Linked DNA regions of Pseudolabrys taiwanensis. The protein of the gene in region 2 interacts with the protein of the main gene of each other region in a pairwise test. Links are inferred from orthologs where the notes say so. Each region holds a gene or a part of one and is shown on either strand. Other genes may lie near its edges. The genes, in order: grpE and DW352_RS06855.

Region 1 (10,365 bases), 2.3 Mb from region 2 along the record:
CGGCTCATCCGCTGATCCCCTATCCAGCCCCCTGGATACGCGATTCACCGCTGGTTTTGCGGCTCATGGCTCATATAGGAGGGCCCCTAGGGGCCGCAAGTCGGCTGCTCACGAATCCGCGAGCGGCCGGGTCGCTTGGCCATGTCTCGGGTGCCCCTCCGACGGGATCGGCGGCGCCCGCAGCGATCGTTCGGCGAGGATGCGCCGGCATAAGGCCTCAGAGGCCGGCGGCCGGCGTCGTTAACGCTGCCCGCAGAAAGACCGCGGCATGGCCCGCGGGCTGCTCGGTCATTGCATGGCCTTCTTCGTCCGGTTACTCAGGTTTCAGGTTGGCGATTTGGGACCAAAAACCCGCCAGCCGGGAAGGTCGGCGTTCCATGGCGCTATGCCGCTCTATCGTACTCCTGGCCGCGTTCTTCGCGGCGACCGTGCTATCGGCGCACGCCGAAGTCCTTTATCCGCCCGGCTCGCGGATCGGGCTCGACCCGCCCGGTAACGCCACGCCCAGCAAGCGCTTTCCCGGCTTCGAGGACACCGATCGCAAGGTCGCCATTACCATTCTCGACCTGCCCGGCGGCGCCTATTCGGACCTCGAGTCGGCAGCGTTCGGCAGCGGCCAATCCGCCCTGAAGGACGTGAAGCGCGAAGCCTTTCCGTTCGAGACCGGCATGGGCTTTCTGATCAGCGGCCGCGGCGAGGTGAACGGCGTCAAGCTGCGCAAATGGGTACTCTTGGCGACGGCCGGCATCGGCAGCAGCGTGCCCAATCTGACCACCCTCATTACGGTCGAAGTGCCGGAGGACGCGCTTGCCGTCTATACCGAGGAGGCGGTGCGCAAGGCGTTGCAAAGCGTGACGTTCCGCCCGACGCCCATCGACGAGCAGCTCGGCTACCTGCCGTTCAAGTTCAACGATCTTGCCGGCTTTCGGGTCATGCAGGTGCTGCCGGAAGGCGGCGTCATCCTCGTCGACGGCCCGACGGATAACATCAGCGCGCATCCTTACATGATCGTCGGCATCGGCCGCGGCGGTCCGAGCGATCCTTCGGATCGCGGCCGCTTCGCACGCGACATGCTGTCGGCGGCGCCGGTGCGCAATCTCGAGGTGCAATCGGCGGAGTCGATGCGCGTCGGCGGCTGGCCCGGCTTTGAAATCCGCGCGAACGCCCAAGGTCTCGACGGCAAGCCGCTGAAGCTCGTGCAATGGGTGCGCTTCAGCGCCGGCGGCTTCATGCGCATCATCGGCGTCGCGCCCACCGGTCAATGGGACGATTTGTTCACCCGCTTCCGGACGGTGCGCGACGGGATCGATACGAAGTAGCGGTCAGTTCGCTGTGTTGTCCGACGGCGCGTTGTTGTTGGACGGTGCCTGCTTCGGCGCGCCCTTGGAAACGCCGACCAAGGCCGGACGCAGCACGCGCTCGCCGATCATGTAGCCGGCCTGCATGACCTGGGCGACATGGCCCGACGGTACGTCGGCGGTCGGTATTTCGAACATCGCCTGGTGGACGTTGGGATCGAACTTTTCACCCTGCGGCGAAAATTTGCGCACGCCGTTCTTCTCGAGCGTATTGAGAAGCTCGCGCTCGGTGAGCTCGACGCCCTCGATCAGCGCCTTGACCTTGGCGTCGGCCGCGGCCCGCACCGCCGGATCGATCGTCTCGAGCGCGCGGTGCATGTTGTCGGCCACGGCGAGAACGTCGCCGGCGAATTTCCGGATGCTGTAGGCACGGGCGTCCGCAACCTCGCGCTCGGTGCGCCGGCGCAGGTTTTCCATCTCGGCCAAGGTCCGCAGCAGCTTGTCTTTGTACTCGGCGGCCTCGCGACGGGCCTCGGCCACGGGATCGGCCGCCTGCGGCTGCGTCGGCGCGCCGTCGGTGCCAGCATTCTCGGGCTGATGCGCGGTCTCATCCGTCATCGGGCTTGGTCCATCCTCAAAAATTGCTTGATGGCCCGGGATATCATGTTTCCGGGCGGAAAAATCAAGCTTCCAGGCTGCCTTTAGCCGGATAGAAGCCGGGTGACCACCCGGGCGGTATAGTCCACCATCGGGATGACGCGGGCGTAGTTGAGGCGGGTGGGGCCGATGACGCCGATGACGCCGACGATGCGGCCGGTGCTGTCGCGGTAGGGGGCGGCGATGGTCGAGGAACCCGACAGCGAGAACAGCTTGTTCTCCGAGCCGATGAAGATGCGCACGCCCTCGGCCAGCTCGGCGCGGCCGAGCAAATCGATGACGCCGCGCTTGGTCTCCAGCGCGTCGAACAGGGAACGCACCCGCTCCAGGTCCTCGAGCGCGTGCAGATCCTCCAGAAGGTGCGCGTGGCCGCGGACGATGAGCTGGCGGTCGTCGCCGGCGCCGCCCGACCAGCTCGCCAGCCCCGCGGCAATCACCTTCTGCGTCAGCTGGTCGAGTTCGGCCTGGCCTTCGGCGACCGCCTTTTCGATCTCGCCGCGCAGTTCGGCGAGCGTCTTGCCGCGCAGGCGCGCGTTCAGGAAGTTGCCCGCCTCGATGAGCGACGACGTCGGCAGCCCGGCGGGCACATTGAGCACGCGGTTTTCCACCTGCCCGTCCTCGCCGACCAGCACCGCGAGCGCGCGTTCCGGCTCGAGCCGCACGAACTCGATGTGCTTGAGCCGCACATTGTGCTTGGCCGTCAGCACGACGCCGGCCGAGCGCGTGAGGCCCGACAGCATCTGCGTCGCTTCGGTGAGCACCGTCTCCAGCGACTTCGGTGTGCCTGAGCCGGCCACCTGCGCCTCGATCGAGTGGCGGTCGGATTCCGACAGGTCGCCGATCTGCATCAGCGCGTCGACAAAGAAGCGTAGCCCCATCTCGGTCGGCAACCGGCCAGCCGACGTGTGCGGGGCGAAGATCAGGCCGGCGTGCTCCAGGTCCGACATGACGTTGCGGACCGAGGCCGGCGACAAGGTGATCGGCAGGATGCGCGACAGATTGCGCGAGCCGACCGGCTCGCCGGTCGCCAGGTAGCTTTCGACGATCTGCCGGAAGATCTCGCGCGAGCGCTCGTTCAGCGCCGCGAGGCTCGCCGGATTCGCACCGATGGGGATATCGTGGGACGCCACCGCTAACTCCTCGTATCTCCCCAAGAATTGACCATTGCCGTGGGCTTGTTCAAGCCGGACTTGCCGGCCGGCACACAACAATGCCATGTTGTCGGGGCAAAGAGCACCGTTGTTCTCGTTGAGCGGATAAGGCGGTTTCGACCGGGATGTTGGTTCTGTTAACCAGCAAATGGCGTCGGCGGGCGGCGGCCTTCATGGCCGTTCTGTTCGCGCTGTTCCTGTTGTCGCCTGTCGCCGCCTTCGCCTTCAGCAACGCACCGGCGCATTGCCTGGAGTTGGGCGAAGCGCCGCAAGTGGCCAGCCAGGCGCGCAGCCACCACCACGGCACTGGCGATTACGCTGCCATGGCACACGAGCACATGGACCATGGCACGCAAACCACCGACAGCACTGATTCGGCCGTGCCGGCCAAATGCTGCGGTCTGTTCTGCGTGACCGCACTGACACCGCCGGCTTTCGGCGTGTCGGATATGCGGCGCATCGCGACCACTGAAGTCGCGCTGCCGGTTACGGCCAGCCTGCTCGGCCGCGCCGTCGACGGCATCGACCGCCCACCACGATCTCTTCTGTCGCTTTGAACGCCGGCGCTGCCGCGGCCTGAAGCCGTCGCGCGTGCCTGTCATCAATCGATGGACGAGGACATTCAATGTCTGCCCGACTTTGTTCGCGGCTGGCCGCATCCTGGCGGCAGCCGAACCCGTGGCGCTATGGAACGCACGCGGTCACCTTCTCTGCCTTGCTGCTGCTGCCGGCTTGCGCCACTTTCTCACCCGACGGCGGCATGGCTGTGCCCGCCGACATTGCCGCGCAACATCTGCGCAAGGACGTCGTCGCCATTCGCGACGATGCGGATGCCGATGCCGCGCGCGCCACGGTCGACCGGCTCATCAAGCGGCCGCTGACCGCGGATACGGCGGTTCAGATCGCGCTCGTGAACAATCGCGGGCTGCAGGCGGCCTACAACGAACTGGGCATGGCCGATGCCGCGCGCGTGCGGCAGTCGTTGCCGCCCAATCCGACGCTGTCGGCGACGCGCCTGACAGGCGCCGCCGAAGCCGAGTTGGATCGCGAGATCGTCGCCAGCATCCTCGCGCTGGCCACGCTTCCGGCCCGCACCGAAATCGCCAATGAGCTTTTCCGCCGCGCGCAACTTGTGGCGGCGCTTGAAACCTTACGCGTCGCGACCGAAGCGCGGCGCGCCTACTACCGCGCCGTGACGGCCCGGCAGCTCGTGCGCCTGCTGACGGAAGCGACGTCCGCCACCGCGACCACGTCCGAGCTGTCCAAGCGCATGGGCGAGAGCGGCGCCATGAACAAGCTCGACCAGGCGCGCAACCAGGTGCTGCACGCCGATCTGTCGAACGAGCTGACGCGCGCGCAGCAGCGGGCCAATGCTGAGCGTGAGCGCCTGATCCGCGCGCTTGGCCTGTCCGGCGGGGACCTTGCTTTCGCGCTGCCGTCCTCCTTGCCGGCCTTGCCCAAACGCACTCTGGCTTTGCCGAAAGCGGAGCAGGAGACGATCGACCGGCGCGTCGACGTGCAGATCGCGCGCAGCGAGCTCGCGATGTTGGCCAAGTCTTATGGGCTCACCAAGGCGACGCGGTTCGTCAACGTGTTGGAAGCAGGCTTTGCCGATAAGATCACCGACAACCGCGAAACCGGCGAACACGCGCACAGCCGCGGCTTCACGCTGACCTTGGAAGTGCCGATCTTCGACTTCGGCGAAGCGCGCGTGCGGGAGGCCGAGCAGGGCTACATGCAGGCGGTGAACCGTCTGGCACAGAAGGCGATCGATGCGCGCTCGCAGACGCGCGAAGCCTATCGCGGTTATCGCCTGAGCTACGACATCGCCACACGCTATCAGCGCGAAGTGTTGCCGCTGCGCAAGATCATCTCCGACGAGATGATGCTGCGGTACGGCGCCATGCAGGTCGACGTCTTCTCGCTGCTCGCGGAAGCGCGGCAAAAGATCGCCGCCAATGTCGCGGCGGTGGAAGCGCAGCGCGACTTCTGGCTCGCCGGCGCCGATCTGTCGGCGGCGATATCCGGGGCTGGCGCGCCCGCATCGGCGCCGGCATCGAGCACCGCAAATCTTGCCGGCGACACCGGCGGCCACTGAAGGCGGAGAACGATCATGATCTCACGACGCAATCTCATTGGGTCTTCGGTGATGCTCGCGGGCGCGGCGGCCGTCAGCGGCCGCGTGCAGGCGGCCAGCATCCCGGAAGCCGTCACCAGCACGTCGCCGGCGATGCAGCCGCCGCCGGCGCCATCGACCGGACCGCATTTTCAGCCGGTGGTCACGCTCAACGGCTGGAGCCTGCCGTGGCGTATGAACGGCGACTGGAAGGAGTTTCATCTCGTCGCTGAACCCGTGCGGCGCGAATTCGCGGCGGGCATGACGGCGCGGCTGTGGGGCTACAACGGCCAGTCGCCCGGGCCGACGATCGAAGGCGTCGAAGGCGACAAGGTGCGCATCTTCGTCACCAACAAATTGCCCGAGCACACTACGGTGCATTGGCACGGCATGCGGCTGCCGAATGGCATGGACGGCGTTGGCGGCTTGACGCAGCCGCACATCAAGCCGGGGCAGACCTTCGTCTACGAGTTCGTGCTCCAGCGCAGCGGCACGTTCATGTACCACCCGCACGCCGACGAGATGGTGCAGATGGCCATGGGCATGATGGGCTTCTTCGTCGTGCATCCGCGCGACGTGAAGGAGCGGCCCGTCGACCGCGACTTCGTCTTCCTGATGGCGAGCTACGACATCGACCCCGGCACGTCGTTGCCGAAGGTCATGACCATGACCGACTTCAATCTATGGGCGTGGAACAGCCGTGTGTTTCCCGGGATCGATTCGTTGGTGGTGCGGCAGGGCGATCGCGTGCGCATCCGCATCGGCAATCTCACCATGACCAACCATCCGATCCACATGCACGGGCCGCACTTCGAGGTGACCGGCACCGATGGCGGCTGGGTGCGCGAAAGCGCGCGCTGGCCGGAAGTGACGACCGACGTGCCGGTCGGCGGCATGCGCGCGATCGAATTCGTCGCCGACGATCCCGGCGACTGGGCGATCCATTGCCACAAGTCGCATCACACGATGAATGCGATGGGTCACGACGTGAAGACCTTCATCGGCACGCCGCAGAAGGATCTCACCAAGGCGATCCGCAAGCTGGTGCCCGACTACATGCCGATGGGGTCGGCCGGCATGGCCGAGATGGGCTCGATGGAAATGCCGATGCCCGACAACACGCTGCCGATGATGACCGGCTTCGGCCAATACGGTCCCCTCGAGATGGGCGGCATGTTCTCGGTGGTGAAGGTGCGCGAGGACGTGGCGCCCGGCGATTACAAGGATCCCGGCCCTTACAAGCATCCGCCCGGCACGGTCGCCTACGAGTTCAAGGGCGATGTGCCCGAGCCGTCACGGCGCAGCGATCTTCCAGCAAAGCCAAGTCAGGTCGAGTTCTCGGTCGTGAAACCGGGATCGAACGGCCACAACCATCATTAACAAGGAGAAGACAGATGAGATCGATCACACTCGCTATCGCTCTGGTGCTCGGCACCGGCAGTTTGGCTACCGCATATGCGCATGAGGGGCATTTCTCGGCGGGCGAGCCGGGCGATCCGAACATGCCGGCGCGCACCGTCACCGTCACCATGCGCGACGACGACGGCGCGATGCGTTTCGAACCCGCCCGTATCGAGGTCAAGAAAGGCGAGCAGATCCGCTTTGTCATCGCCAACAAGGGCGTGCTCAAGCACGAGTTCACCTTGGCGAGCGTCGCGGAGAACAAAAAACATGGCGCGATGATGCAGAAATTTCCCGACATGGAGCACGACGATCCGAACGCCAAAAGCGCCGAGCCCGGCAAGACGGCCGAGATTCTGTGGCGCTTCACGAACGCGGGCGCATTCGAATTCGCTTGCCTCATTCCGGGTCATTACGAAGCCGGCATGCACGGCGCGGCGATCGTGAAGTAATTCCGCTTAGACAAGAAGGAGACTTGAAATGAAGAATGCTCTCGCGATGCTCGCGCTCGCTTTGGCCCTCGTCTTCGGCGCGCTGACGCCGACTGCCGCCAAGGCTCAGTCGTTGATCGATGGCACGGTGACCAAGGTCGATGCCGGCGCCAGCAAGATCACCATCCGCCATGGACCGATCAAGAAGCTCGGCATGGACGAAGGCATGACCATGGTGTTCACCGCCAAGGACCCGGCCCTCGTCGGTAAAGTGAAGGCCGGCGACAAGGTGAAGTTCGACGCGGACAACGTGAACGGGCAGTTCATCGTCACCGCGATCGAAAAGGCCAAATAAGCGGCTGAAGGTCCGGGCTTGCCGGGTCCGGCGGCGCCTCCTAAAAGGCTCGCCGGAAACCCGCCCACAGCAGGAGTGAGCCCAATGCGGCCGAGCCGCCGACAAGTCGACGAATTGCGCCCGGTGTCGCTCGAACGCGGCGTCGTCAAATACGCCGAGGGCTCCTGCTTCGTGAAGTTCGGCGATACGCATGTGCTGGTCACCGCCAGCCTCGAGGAGCGGCTGCCGCCCTGGCTCAAGGGCCAGGGCCGCGGCTGGGTCACGGCCGAATACGGCATGCTGCCGCGCGCGACGTCCGAGCGCACGCGCCGCGAGGCCTCCGCCGGCAAGCAGGGCGGCCGCACGGTCGAGATCCAGCGCCTGATCGGCCGCAGCTTGCGGTCGGTCGTCGATCTCGTGGCGCTCGGCGAGCGGCAGATCACCATCGATTGCGATGTGATTCAGGCCGACGGCGGCACGCGCACGGCCTCGATCACCGGCGCCTGGGTCGCGCTGGCCGATTGCTTCACCTGGATGAAGGCGCGCGACATGTTCAAGGGCGGCGAGCCGATGCGCGATCACATCGCCGCGGTGTCGTGCGGCGTCTACAAGAACACGGCGGTGCTCGACCTCGATTACGCCGAGGACTCGGAAGCCGAGACCGACGCCAATTTCGTCATGAGCGGCAACGGCAACATCGTCGAGATCCAGGCGACCGCCGAGAAGACGCCGTTCAGCGAGGAACAGTTCCTCGCTTTGCTGGCGCTGGCGCGCAAGGGCGTCGGCAAGCTGATCGATCTGCAGAAGATGGCGGTGGCGTAAGCGCGCCATGCGCAGTGGGCCGTCATGCCCGCGCTTGTCGCGGGCATCCACGTCTTACTAAGAGTCACACAGGAAGGCGTGGATGGCCGGGACAAGCCCGGCCATGACGAAGAAACCGAATGCCCCGCAAACTCACCGGCCCCGTCGTCATCGCCACGCACAATTCCGGCAAGTTGCGCGAGATGCGCGAGTTGCTCGCGCCTTATGGCATCGAAGCGCAATCGGCCGGCGAGCTCGGGCTTCCCGAGCCGGAGGAAACCGGCAAGACCTTCGCCGCGAATGCGCGCATCAAGGCCGAAGCCGCGGCCAAGGCCACCGGCAAGGTCGCGTTCGCCGATGATTCCGGTCTCGTGGTCGAGGCGCTCGGCGGCGAGCCGGGCATCTATTCGGCGCGCTGGGCAGGGCCCGACAAGGACTTCCGCGGCGCGATGAATCGCATTCAGACGCTGCTCGTCGAAAAAGGCGCAAAGGACCCGGCGCAGCGGCGCTGTCATTTCGTCGCTGCGCTGTGCCTCGCCTGGCCCGACGGGCACACGGAAGAATTCGAAGGCCGTGTCGACGGCGTCGTCGCCTGGCCGCCGCGCGGCGAGAAGGGCTTCGGCTACGATCCGCTGTTTCTGCCGGATGGCTTCGATATCACTTTCGGCGAGATGACCGCCGAGGAGAAACACGGCCTGCCGCCGCGCGGCAAAGCGCTGTCGCACCGCGCGCGGGCGTTCATCATGCTGGCGGATGCGTGTTTGAAGTGAGCCCCCTTGCGGAAGTTCCCGATCGTTACAATTTTAAATAGTTCTCCGCAGCCAAATTTGCGGCCCGCTGGCCGCGCGCGGCGAGGCCGCCTATGATGTTTACATGTCGTTAACGATTCCAGAGCCCTTCGCCATCTACGTGCACTGGCCGTTTTGCCTGTCGAAGTGCCCGTATTGCGACTTCAACAGCCACGTGCGCCACGGCGGCTACGACGAAGCGCGCTACGTGCGCGCCGTCGCCGCCGAATTGGCCGCCAATGCGGCGCGCACGCCGGGTCGTACCGTGTCGACGGTTTTCTTCGGCGGCGGCACGCCGTCGCTGATGCAGCCGTCGTCGGTGCAGGCGATCCTCGACACGATCGCCAAGCATTGGAGCGTTGCGCCTGACGTTGAAGTGACGCTGGAGGCCAATCCGACCAGCGTCGACTCGACCCGCTTCCAGGGTTACCGCACGGCGGGCGTCAATCGCGTTTCGCTCGGCGTGCAGGCGCTGGACGATGCGGCGTTGAAGGAACTCGGCCGCCTGCACACGGCGGAGGAGGCGCTCGACGCGGTCGCGGTCGCGCGCTCGATCTTCGATCGTTATTCGTTTGATCTCATTTACGCGCGGCCGCGGCAGACGCCGGCCGAATGGGGCGCCGAGCTCAAGCGCGCCATCGCCGAAGCGGCCGAGCATCTCTCGCTGTACCAGCTCACCATCGAGCCGGAGACGGCGTTCTTCAATCTCTACAAGTCCGGCAAGCTGATCGTGCCGGACGAAGACACCGGCCGCGATCTCTACGACATGACCCAGGAGGTTTGCGCCGCCGCGGGTCTGCCGGCTTACGAGATTTCCAATCACGCGCGGCCCGGCGCCGAGTGCCGGCACAATCTCGTCTATTGGCGCGGCCACGATTACGTCGGCGTCGGTCCGGGCGCGCATGGCCGCTTGACCGTCGACGGCTATCGCTACGCGACCGAAACCGAAAAGCGTCCCGAGACCTGGCTCATGCGCGTCGAAGCCTCGGGGTCGGGCCAGATCGTCGACGAGAAGCTCACGCCGGGCGAGACCGCCGACGAATATCTCTTGATGGGTCTGCGTCTTGCCGAAGGCATCGATCCGCTCCGCTTCGAGCGGTTGTCCGGCCGCACGCTCGATCCCAAGCGCGTCTCGATCCTGCAAGGCGAGGGCGCGGTGGAGACCACGGCCGATGGCCGCTTGCGCGTGACGCAATCGGGTTTCCCGGTGCTCGACGCGGTGGTCGCGGATCTGGCGGCTTAAGCCTCTCCCCGTCATCCTGAGGTGCGAGCGAAGCGAGCCTCGAAGGATGACTGCGATCATGGGGCCGTCGCCCTTCGAGGCTTGCGCTGCGCGCAAGCACCTCAGGGTGACGGAGAGAGGTTGTGCTTGAGGCTCCTACGTCCCC
Region 2 (10,527 bases):
TCGGCCAGCCCATCGACTATTCCTCCGGCAAGCTGGTGCCGGTGCAGCAGCTGGCGCTCGACGACATGAAGCTGCCGCGGGTCGACCTCATCAAGCTCGACATCGAAGGCATGGAGATGGAGGCGCTGGAAGGCGCGCGCGAGACGATCGAACGCTGCCATCCGATTTTGCTGATCGAGCAGATCAAGACGGGACGCGAGGCGCTGAGCGCCTGGCTCACCGCGCGCGGTTATCAGCCGATCGATGCCGGCATCAACATCGTCGCCGTGCACGAGAGCGATCCGACGCTGCAGCATCTGAACGCGGCGCGCGGCGCGGCGGCGCAGACGCAATCTTCGGCGGCGTAACGCGGCCGGCCCGGAGGGCACGGCCGTAGGGTGCGTAAAGGCGCGCGCTTTTGCGCACGCCGTGCGCACGCATCACTCTCGCGCATTTGGCAAATATCCGCGTGGGCACGGGGCTAACGCGCCTTTGCCCACCCTACGGGGGCTGGGTCCCCGCTTTCGCGGCGACGAACGGGCGTGTGGCCCTCACCCCGCGCGGCGCGGCAGATGCAGGCCGCATTCGCGGCTGCCATTCGCTTCCCACCACCAGCGGCCATTGCGCTCGGGCTCGCCTGGCTTGATGGCGCGCGTACAGGGCTCGCAGCCGATCGAGGCGAAACCGCGCGCGTGGAGCGCGTTGATCGGCACGTCGTGCGCGGCGACTTCCGCCAGGACGCGGGCCCGCGTCCAATCCAGCAGCGGATTGACCTTGATCAGATCGCGGCTGGCGTCGACATCGGCGAGGCTCGCGGCATGACGCGTGCCGGTCTGATCGGCGCGCACGCCGGTCAGCCACGCCCGCGCGCCGGCCAGCGCCTGGTCGAGAGGCTTCACCTTGCGCACATCGCAGCAGGCGTGACGCGCCTCGACCGACTCATAGAACCCATATGCGCCGTCGCGCGCGACCAGACGCTCGAGCGCCGCGCCGTCGGGATAAATGGCGCGGATGCGGCGGCCGTAACGCGCCTCTGTCGCGCTCCACAATTCGTAGGTTTCGGGAAACAGCCGCCCGGTGTCGATGGTGACGACGTCGATATCGAGGTCCTGCGTGCAGATCCAATGGAAGAGCAACTGGCCTTCGATGCCGAAGCCGTGCGTGAAGACCAGCCGCCCCGGCAGCTCACGGCGCAGCAGAGCGAGCCGCTCCGGCGGCGACAGCGCCGCCATTGCATGCGCCAACGCACTTGCCTGCGACGCCGTGTCGGGCGGCAGGTCATGAGCGCTGTCCGATGGGACGAGCGGCAGATCGAGAAGGGAAAGCGACGATTCACGAAACATTTGACGCCAGACATGTGTACCGAAATGCCTGCTGTCAAAGGCTGAATATCATTCGCCGGCCGAGCCGTTTCGGCGAAGGCCTATGCTCGCAACGCGCGCTCTGGCGCGATGGCTATGCCAAATGGCGACGTGGAGGCGCGGGCAACAAACATGTCGCCGATCGGCGCGACGGCGCAAGCGGCATCCGCCTCACCGTGTCGCGGGGAAATAACATCCTCCGACATGGATCGTTCTTTCATCCAGGCAAGCGATGTCAGCAACCATATTCCCGCGCAGCCTCGAAACGGAGAAAGAACGCGCGCCGGCGTCACTCGATGCCCGCGCCGCCGTCGATCGGCGCCGGCTGGTAACCGTCGGCCGCCAGCGCCGTCAAAATCTCGTTGGCGTGCGCGGCATCGCGCGTCTCGATGGTGACGTCGAGCTTGGCGCCCTTGGCCGGCACGTCGAGCAGCAGCCGCTTGTGTTCGACCTCGAGGATGTTGGCGCCGAGCGCGCCGAGGCGCGTGGCGATGAGGCCGAGCGTGCCGGGCCGGTCGGGGATGCTCAGGCGGAACGAGACGATGCGGTGTTCGCGCTCGAGCTCGCGCACGGTGATGGAGGCGAGAATGCGCGGATCGATATTGGCGCCTGAAAGAATGAGCCCCACCCGCTTGCCGCGGAAGCGCTCGGGATAAGCGAGCAGCGCGGCGAGCCCGGCCGCGCCCGCGCCTTCGGCCACCGTCTTCTGCAAGGTGGTGTACGCATTCACGGCCCGCTCCAGGTCGGGCTCGCCGACGAGCAGCAGATCGTCGACGAGCTCGCGCACGATCGACACGGTCAGCCCGCTGACGCTCTTGACCGCGATGCCCTCGGCCAAGGTCGATCCGCCCGCGGGCCGGTTGTCGCCGCGCACCGCATTCCACATCGAGGGATACAGCGCGCATTCGACGCCGACGATCTCGATGTCCGGCCGCAAGGCCTTGGCGGCGACGGCATTGCCGCCGATCAGGCCGCCGCCGCCGATCGGGATGACGAGGCAATCGAGTTCGCCGAACTCTTCGAGCATCTCGAGCGCGATGGTGCCCTGCCCGGCGATGATGCGCGGATCGGCGTAAGGGTGCACCTCGACATAGCCCTTCTCCCGCACCAGTTCGCCGACGCGCTCCTGCGCTTCGTTGACGGTTTCGCCGTGCAGGACGACGTCGGCGCCGTGGGAACGCGTCGCCGCCAGCTTCACGAAGGGCGTGGTGACCGGCATGACGATGGTCGCCGGAATATGCAGCCGCGCCGCGTGATAAGCGACGGACTGGGCATGGTTGCCGGCCGACATGGCCACCACGCCGCGCGCCCGCTCGGCCGCGCTCAGCGAGGCCAGCTTGACCAGCGCGCCGCGATCCTTGAACGAGTTGGTGATCTGGAAATTTTCGTATTTGACGAAGACCTCCGCGCCCGTCAGCGCCGACAGCTTCGGCGCCGGCAACATGGGGGTGTGCACCACCGCGTCCTTGAGAACGCGGCGGGCTTCTTCGATATCGGCAAGCGTCACGGGCAGCACGGGGACCTCCAGATCGGCGCACCATGCCGCACGCGGGGGCCATCGGCCAGTGCGCAACCGCCCTGGCGGCGCCTCTTTTCCAGCCCTATCTTAATGGCTCCAGGCGCGAGGGGGTTGGTGCCATGCCGATCGATATCAAACCGCACGCTTACGATCCGATCCGCAACCCCGAACTGTTCGAGGGCGTGCTGGCGCGCCGCATCGTCGCCTTCGTCATCGACTTCGTCCTCATCGCCATCCCCGTGGTGCTGGCGGCGATGTTTATCTTCGCCTTCGGCCTCGTCACGCTCGGGCTCGGTTTCGCGCTCTACTGGCTGCTGCCGCCCGCCACGGTGGTGTGGGCGCTGATCTATTTCGGCGCGACCTTGGGCAGCCCGCGCTCGGCGACGATCGGCATGCGCGTGATGAATCTGGAGATGCGCACCTGGTACGGCGCGCCCGCTTATTTCGTGCTCGGCGCGGTGCACGCCATCGTCTTCTGGGTCTCGATTTCGGCGCTGACGCCGTTCATCCTCCTGGTCGCCTTCTTCAACGACCGGCGGCGGCTACTCCACGACATCGTGCTCGGCACGGTGGTCATTAACAACTCCGAGCGGGCCGCCATGCTAAGAACAGGGAACCCGGGTTACGGCGCCGCATGACGACCTTTGACGGCACGACTATACCGCGCGATGCTACCCGAATCGTGGGGCAATGGGAGGAGCGCTTGTGCGAACCTTACCTTCCGCCAATGAAATGGTTTGACGCGTGACCCAACATTCGCGCGATACACCGCAGTTCTACCTCACGGCGCCTTCGCCCTGCCCGTATTTGCCCGGCCAGGAAGAGCGCAAGGTGTTCACGCATCTGGTGGGCGAGCGCGCCGGCGAGCTCAACGACCTGCTCACCCATGGCGGCTTCCGCCGCAGCCAGTCGATCGCCTATCGCCCGGCCTGCGAGAGCTGCCGCGCCTGCATCTCGGTGCGGGTGATTGCGGCCGAGTTCAAGCCGTCGCGCAACATGCGGCGCCTGGTCGATCGCAACAGCGACCTGATCGGCGACATGCGCTCGCCGACGCCGACCTCCGAACAGTATTCCGTCTTCCGCGGCTATCTCGACGCGCGCCACCGCGACGGCGGCATGGCCGACATGACCGTGCTCGACTACGCGATGATGATCGAGGACAGCCACGTCGACACCCGCGTGGTGGAATATCGCCGGCGCGGCCCCGATAGCGGCATCACCGGGCGCGGACAAGGCGAGATCGTCGCCGTCGCGCTCACCGACGTGCTGAGCGACGGGCTGTCGATGGTCTACTCGTTCTTCGACCCGGCCGAGGCCGACCGCTCGCTCGGCACCTTCATGATCCTCGATCACATCCAGCGCGCCCTGAAGATGGGCCTGCCCTACGTCTATTTGGGCTACTGGGTCTCGGGCTCGCGCAAGATGGATTACAAGGGCCGCTTCTTGCCGCAGGAACGGCTGATGCCGGCGGGCTGGATGCGGGTCGATAAATAGCCTTCAGCCTGAAACCGTGTCGATCAGCAGCTTCACGTTCAGCACGACGATCAGCGCCGCGACGATCCACGCCAGAACCGCGACCGGACGCGGGATCGCGAAGCGGCCCATCTTCCGCGCATCGGTCGTGAACATGACCAGCGGGATCACGGCGAAGGGCAGCTGCATCGACAGGATCACCTGACTGAAGATCAGCAGCTTGCCGGTGCCGCTCTCGCCATAGATCGCGGTCACGATAACCACCGGCACGATGGCGATGGCGCGCGTGATCAGGCGCCGCATCCAATGCGGCAGGCGAATGCGCAGAAAGCCTTCCATCACGATCTGCCCGGCGAGCGTCGCCGTGACGGTGGAGTTCAGGCCCGAGGCGAGCAGCGCGATCGCGAACAGCACCGACGCGATGCCGACGCCGAGGAGCGGCGACATCAACGCATAGGCCTGCTCGATCTCCGTCACCTCCTTGCCGTGCGCATGGAAGACCGCGGCCGCGACGATGAGAATGGCTGCGTTGACGAACAGCGCCAGCATCAGGGCGATGGTGGAGTCCACGGTCGCCCAGCGGATGGCCTGCCCCTTCCCCTCGTCGGTCCGCTCGTACTGGCGCGTCTGCACGATCGACGAATGCAGGTAGAGGTTATGCGGCATCACCGTGGCGCCGAGGATGCCGATGGCGATGTAGAGCATCTCGGGGTTGGTGACGATTTGCGGCGACGGCACGAAACCGCCGAGCACGGCAGCGATCGGCGGCGCCGCCATGGCGATCTGCGCGGCAAAGCACCCGGAGATGATGATCAACAGCGCGACGATGAAGGCCTCGAGGAAACGGAAGCCTTTGCTCATCAGCAGCAGCACGAGAAACGCGTCGAGCGCCGTGATCAGCGCGCCGCCGATCAACGGAATGCCGAACAGCAGGTTCAAGGCAATGGCGGTGCCGATCACCTCCGCGAGGTCGCAGGCGATGATCGCCAACTCGCAGGCGATCCAGAGCACGAAGCCGACCGGCCGCGGATAGGCGTCGCGGCAGGCCTGGGCGAGGTCGCGGCCGGTGGCGATCCCGAGACGGGCCGACAGTGCCTGCAACAGGATGGCCATCAGATTGGAAATCATGATGACCGCGAGCAGCGTGTAGCCGAACTTCGATCCACCGGCGAGATCGGTCGCCCAGTTGCCGGGGTCCATATAGCCGACCGAGACCATGTAGCCCGGCCCCGAGAAGGCAATCAGCCGGCGCACCCAGGAGCCATGCCACGGGACGGCAACGCTGGCATGCACCTCGGACAGGCTCGGCCGCTCGGCACCGGAGGCCGTGCGCCAGCCCGTTTCGCTATTGCCGGACATGGGATTGAAGGGACCCTTGGCAGTTTCACTCGAAACGGTCATCGCATGTGCCCAGACTTAACGCCATCGGTTTTCTGCAGTTGCAACTTAGTTGCAAAAAGAAATCTGGCAGTGCCGACGGGAACCGTCAAGCGGCCTGGGGCCAACCGTGGCAAAAAAGAAAGCCGAAGCTCCGATTCGGACCCTTTCCACGCCGGCCGCTCCTGTTCCAGGCTGGAACCTCTGCGATGGAACCGGGTTGTCAGACGCTCGAATCCAGAGGGCTCGGAGGGACACCGCGCGTGAGCGGACCGAAAATCAGATGGCTGTGGGCATTGGCGCTCGCGGCTCTCGTGGCAGCCCCAGCCTGGGCCGCCGCCCCCACTGGCGAAGCCTCCAAAGGCCCCTCGGAGGTCATTTTCATCGTCGAGGTCGTGGCGCTGATGATCGTCGGCCGCCTGCTCGGCGAACTGATGCTGCGCTGGGGCCAGCCTGCGGTCATGGGCCAGCTCGTCGCCGGCCTGCTGCTCGGGCCGTCGTTCTTTGGCCTGATCGCGCCCGACCTGCAGCACATGATCTTTCCCAAGACGCCTGAACAGAAGGCGATGATCGAAGGCGTTTCGCAGTTCGGCGTCCTGCTGCTGTTGCTGCTCACCGGCATGGAGACCGATCTCAAGCTGGTGCGTCAGACCGGCCGGGCCTCGGTCTACGCCTCGGTCATGGGCATCATCGTGCCCTTCGCGTGCGGCGTGGCGCTCGGCGAGATGCTGCCGGACTCGCTGCTGCCCGATCCGGAAAAGCGGCTGATCACGTCCCTCTTCCTCGGCACGGCCCTCGCCATCGCCTCGGTGAAGATCGTCGCCGTCGTCATTCGCGAGATGAACTTCATGCGCCGCGTGGTCGGCCAGGTGATCCTCGCTTCCGCCATCATCGACGACTCGATCGGCTGGATCATCGTCTCGGTGATCTTCAGCCTCGCTTTGCACGGCGCGATCGAGCCGCTGTCGGTCGCGCAGAGCGTGATAGGCACCATCCTGTTCATGGTGGCGAGCTTCACCATCGGCCGGCGCCTGGTGTTCTTCGCCATCCGCTGGGTGAACGACACCTTCGTCAGCGAATTCGCCGTCATCACCGCCATCCTGGTGATCATGAGCGTGATGGCGCTGATCACGCATCTGATCGGCGTGCACACGGTGCTCGGCGCCTTCGTCGCCGGCATTCTGGTCGGTGAATCGCCGATCCTCACCAAGCATATCGACGAACAGCTGCGCGGCCTGATCACCGCGTTCTTCGCGCCGGTGTTCTTCGGCATCGCCGGCCTGTCGGCCGACCTCTCCATCCTCGCCAACCCGCAGGTGGCGCTGCTCACGACCGGCCTGATCGTCATCGCCAGCGTCGGCAAATTCGGCGGCGCCTTCGTCGGCGCCGAACTGGGCGGCCTCACCAAGCGCGAAGGCTTCGCCCTCGCCTGCGGCATGAATGCGCGCGGCTCGACCGAGGTGATCATCGCCACCGTCGGCCTGTCGATGGGCGCGCTGAACCAGGATCTCTTCACGATGATCGTCGCCATGGCGGTGATCACCACGATGGCCATGCCGCCGACCTTGCGCTGGGCCCTCTCCCGCATTCCGATGCGCAAGGAGGAAAAGGAGCGCCTCGAGCGCGAGGACATGGAGGCACGCGGTTTCGTGTCCCATCTCGAGCGGCTGCTCATCGCCGTCGACGACAGCGCCAACGGCAAGTTCGTCACGCGCATCGGCGGCATCCTCGCCGGTCACAATGCGATGCCGACCACCGTCATGCACATCGAGCCCACCAAGACGCGCAGCAAGTCGGCGGCCGCCGAGGCCGATGAGAAGGCCAAGCAGGCCGCCGAAACCATTCAGGCCGTAGCCGAACGCAGCCGGTTGTCGAAGGAGGACGAAGAGAAGGAAAAGAGCGATCTCAAGCTCGACATCAGCACCGCCGTGAAAGCCGCGCCGAATGCCGAGCACATCGCGGAAGAAGCCGAGAAAGGCTACGACCTGATGCTGATGGGGTTGAACAAGCCGGTCGTCCGCAAAAACGAGTTCAGCGACGACATCACCAATCTCGCCGCCGGCTTCCAAGGCCCGCTCGCCGTCGCCGATGCCCGCGGCGATCTCCTCAAGGACCCGCTACGCGGCCGCATGAGCATTCTCGTGCCGGTGAACGGCACCGAAGTTTCGCGCCGCGCCGCCGAAGTCGCGATCACCATCGCGCGCGCCAGCCGCGCATCGATCACCGCGCTCTATGTCGCCCCGAGCGCGCGCACCAAGAAACGCTCGCGCCGCAACGAAGAAGCGATCCTCAAGGACATCGCCAAGTTGGCGGACACTTACGGCGTCGAGATCAAGACCACCGTGCGCGCCGACATCGCGGCCGACGAAGCGATCGTCAAGGAAATGCACCGCCGCCGCGCCAATCTTGTCGTGCTCGGCGTCGGCCGCCGCCCCGGCGAAGGTCTGTTCTTCGGCGATACCGCGGCGTCATTGCTGGAGAAGTCGGATCGCGCGCTGTTGTTCGTGGCAACGTGAGGCGCGCGCTTTTCCCTCCCCTGAAAGGGGAGGGTCGATCGCGCAAAGCGCGATCGGGGTGGGGTCGCGCTCAAGATGTTTACTCGCCCCGCCGGCTCGCTTTCGCTCGCCACCCTCCCCGCAAGCGGGGAGGGATTGGGAGGCGCCGCCGTCTAATCCTCGCTCGCCTTCGCGGTGGGCGACGCGATGAACTTGTTGCTCTTGGGGAAGCCCTTGGGCGCGATCTTGCCGGCGTCGGCGCGGTTGCCGCGCCATTCCTTCAGCTCCTTGAGCGGCAGCGTGAAGGAGCGCCCTGCCCCCGTGGTCCAGGTCAGGCCCACTTCGGCGCGGAAGACGCAGATGTCCGACAGGCCCTTCTGCAGATAACGCTGCAGGCGCACGCCGCGGCCCTTGGTCATCTCCGGCACCTGCTCGATACCGAAGATCACCATCTTGCGGTTTTCGCCGACCGCCGCGACCAGTTCGCCATCGGCGACGGTCAACGCCGCAGCCTTGTCCGGCGCCTTCAGGTTCAACACCTGCTTGCCCTTGCGCGTCGTGCCGAGCACTTCGCTTTCCGGCACGATGAAGCCGTTGCCGTCGTAGCTCACGACCAGGAATTTGCGGTCGCCCTGATAGGCCATCGCGGCAACGACATCGGCGTCCTCGAGATCGATGAACAGTCGCACCGGCTCGCCGTGACCACGGCCGCCCGGGAGCTTCTGCGCGTCGATGGTGTAGAAGCGCCCGTTCGAGCCGAAGATGAGGACCTTGGCCGTGTTCTCCGTCGGAAAGGCGAACTTCAGCGAGTCGTCCTGCTTGAAGGCGACGCCGGACAGATCGGCGACGTGGCCGCGCAGCGCGCGGATCCAGCCCTTCTCCGACACGACCACCGTGATCGGCTCGCGGATGACCATGGCTTCTTCGATCGCCGCGACGTCATGCGCCGGCGCTTCGCCGAAGGTCGTGCGGCGCTTGCCGATCTCGGTCTTGGGGCCGAACTTCTCGCGGATCTCCTTGATCTGCGCGCCGACCGCCTGCCACTGCTGCTCCTCGGAGCCAAGCAGCGCCTTGAGCTTCTTGAGTTCGTCGCGCAGCGCCTTGTCCTCGCCGCGGATCTCCATCTCCTCGAGCTTGCGCAAGTTGCGCAGCCGCATGTTGAGGATGGCGTCGGCCTGGACGTCGGTCAGGTTGAACGTCTTCATCAGGACGGGCTTGGGCTCGTCCTCGGTGCGGATGATCTTAATGACCTTGTCGAGGTTCAGATAGGCGACGAGATAGCCGCCGAGCACTTCCAGGCGGTGCTCGATCTCCGCCTGGCGATGCTTCGACCGGCGGATCAGCACCTCGCGGCGGTGGTCGAGCCATTCGCGCAGCGCTTCGGCAAGGCCGAGCACCTTCGGCACGCGGCCCTTCACCAGCACGTTCATGTTGAGCGGAATGCGGCTTTCGAGCTCGGTGAGCTTGAACAACGATTCCATCAGCAGTTCGGCATCGACCGTGCGCGCGCGCGGCTCGATGACGAGACGGACGTCTTCCGCCGATTCATCGCGCACGTCGGCGACGAGCGGCAGCTTCTTCTCGTTGATCAGCTCGGCGAGCTTCTCGACGAGGCGCGATTTCTGCACCAGCCACGGGATCTCGGTGATGACGATCACCCAGGTCCCGCGGTTGCCCTCTTCCACCTTCCAGCGCGCGCGCACGCGGAACGAGCCGCGGCCGGTGGTGTAGGCCTCGGCGATCGAGTCATGACCGTCGACGATGATGCCGCCGGTCGGGAAGTCCGGACCCTTGACGTATTTCAGCAGCGTCTTGCCGCGCGCATTCGGATTGTCGATCAGATGCAGCGCCGCGTCGCACAGCTCGGCGGCATTGTGCGGCGGGATCGACGTCGCCATGCCGACGGCGATGCCTTGCGAGCCGTTGGCGAGCAGATTCGGAAACGCCGCCGGCAGCACCACCGGCTCTTCGCTGGTGCCGTCATAGGTGGCGCGGAAATCGACCGCATCCTCGTCGATGCCGTCGATCAGCAGGCGCGCGACCTCGGTGAGCCGTGCCTCGGTGTAACGCATGGCGGCGGGATTATCGCCGTCGATGTTGCCGAAATTGCCCTGCCCGTCGACCAGCGGATAACGCTGGGCGAAGTCCTGCGACAGGCGCACCAGCGCGTCGTAGATCGCCTGGTCGCCGTGCGGATGGAAGTTACCCATCACGTCGCCGACGACCTTGGCCGACTTCTTGAACGCGGCGCCCGGATCGAGGCGCAACAGACGCATGCCATAGAGGATGCGGCGGTGCACCGGCTTGAGACCGTCGCGCGCAT

What was found.
Region 1: the proteins of DW352_RS06855 (region 2) and grpE interact in binary tests that used the Escherichia coli proteins (3 or more experiments, as listed by UniProt). The link is inferred for Pseudolabrys taiwanensis from one-to-one orthologs.

The regions. Positions count from the first base shown.
Region 1 is NZ_CP031417.1:3,747,276-3,757,640, reverse strand. Bases 120-2,900 are described here. They hold grpE (nucleotide exchange factor GrpE), read right to left. Parts: upstream 1,917-2,900; coding sequence 1,323-1,916; downstream 120-1,322. Other genes in these bases: hrcA (heat-inducible transcriptional repressor HrcA), read right to left, coding at 2,000-2,900; DW352_RS17820 (hypothetical protein), read left to right, coding at 378-1,319. In the rest of the region: more of hrcA, read right to left, coding at 2,901-3,085; DW352_RS17805 (hypothetical protein), read left to right, coding at 3,280-3,663; DW352_RS17800 (TolC family protein), read left to right, coding at 3,732-5,204; DW352_RS17795 (multicopper oxidase family protein), read left to right, coding at 5,220-6,602; DW352_RS17790 (cupredoxin domain-containing protein), read left to right, coding at 6,617-7,075; DW352_RS17785 (copper-binding protein), read left to right, coding at 7,104-7,409; rph (ribonuclease PH), read left to right, coding at 7,494-8,210; rdgB (RdgB/HAM1 family non-canonical purine NTP pyrophosphatase), read left to right, coding at 8,330-8,959; radical SAM family heme chaperone HemW, read left to right, coding at 9,063-10,220; DW352_RS17765 (penicillin-binding protein activator), read right to left, coding at 10,356-10,365. UniProt on the Escherichia coli protein: Participates actively in the response to hyperosmotic and heat shock by preventing the aggregation of stress-denatured proteins, in association with DnaK and GrpE. It is the nucleotide exchange factor for DnaK and may function as a thermosensor.
Region 2 is NZ_CP031417.1:1,423,221-1,433,747, forward strand. What follows is about bases 3,525-6,467. They hold DW352_RS06855 (Nramp family divalent metal transporter), read right to left. Parts: upstream 5,692-6,467; coding sequence 4,357-5,691; downstream 3,525-4,356. Other genes in these bases: DW352_RS06850 (arginyltransferase), read left to right, coding at 3,604-4,353; DW352_RS06860 (cation:proton antiporter domain-containing protein), read left to right, coding at 5,973-6,467. Outside these bases: DW352_RS06830 (FkbM family methyltransferase), read left to right, coding at 1-347; DW352_RS06835 (phosphoadenylyl-sulfate reductase), read right to left, coding at 531-1,322; DW352_RS06840 (threonine ammonia-lyase), read right to left, coding at 1,630-2,856; DW352_RS06845 (RDD family protein), read left to right, coding at 2,979-3,497; more of DW352_RS06860, read left to right, coding at 6,468-8,225; parC (DNA topoisomerase IV subunit A), read right to left, coding at 8,378-10,527. UniProt on the Escherichia coli protein: H(+)-stimulated, divalent metal cation uptake system. Involved in manganese and iron uptake. Can also transport cadmium, cobalt, zinc and to a lesser extent nickel and copper. Involved in response to reactive oxygen.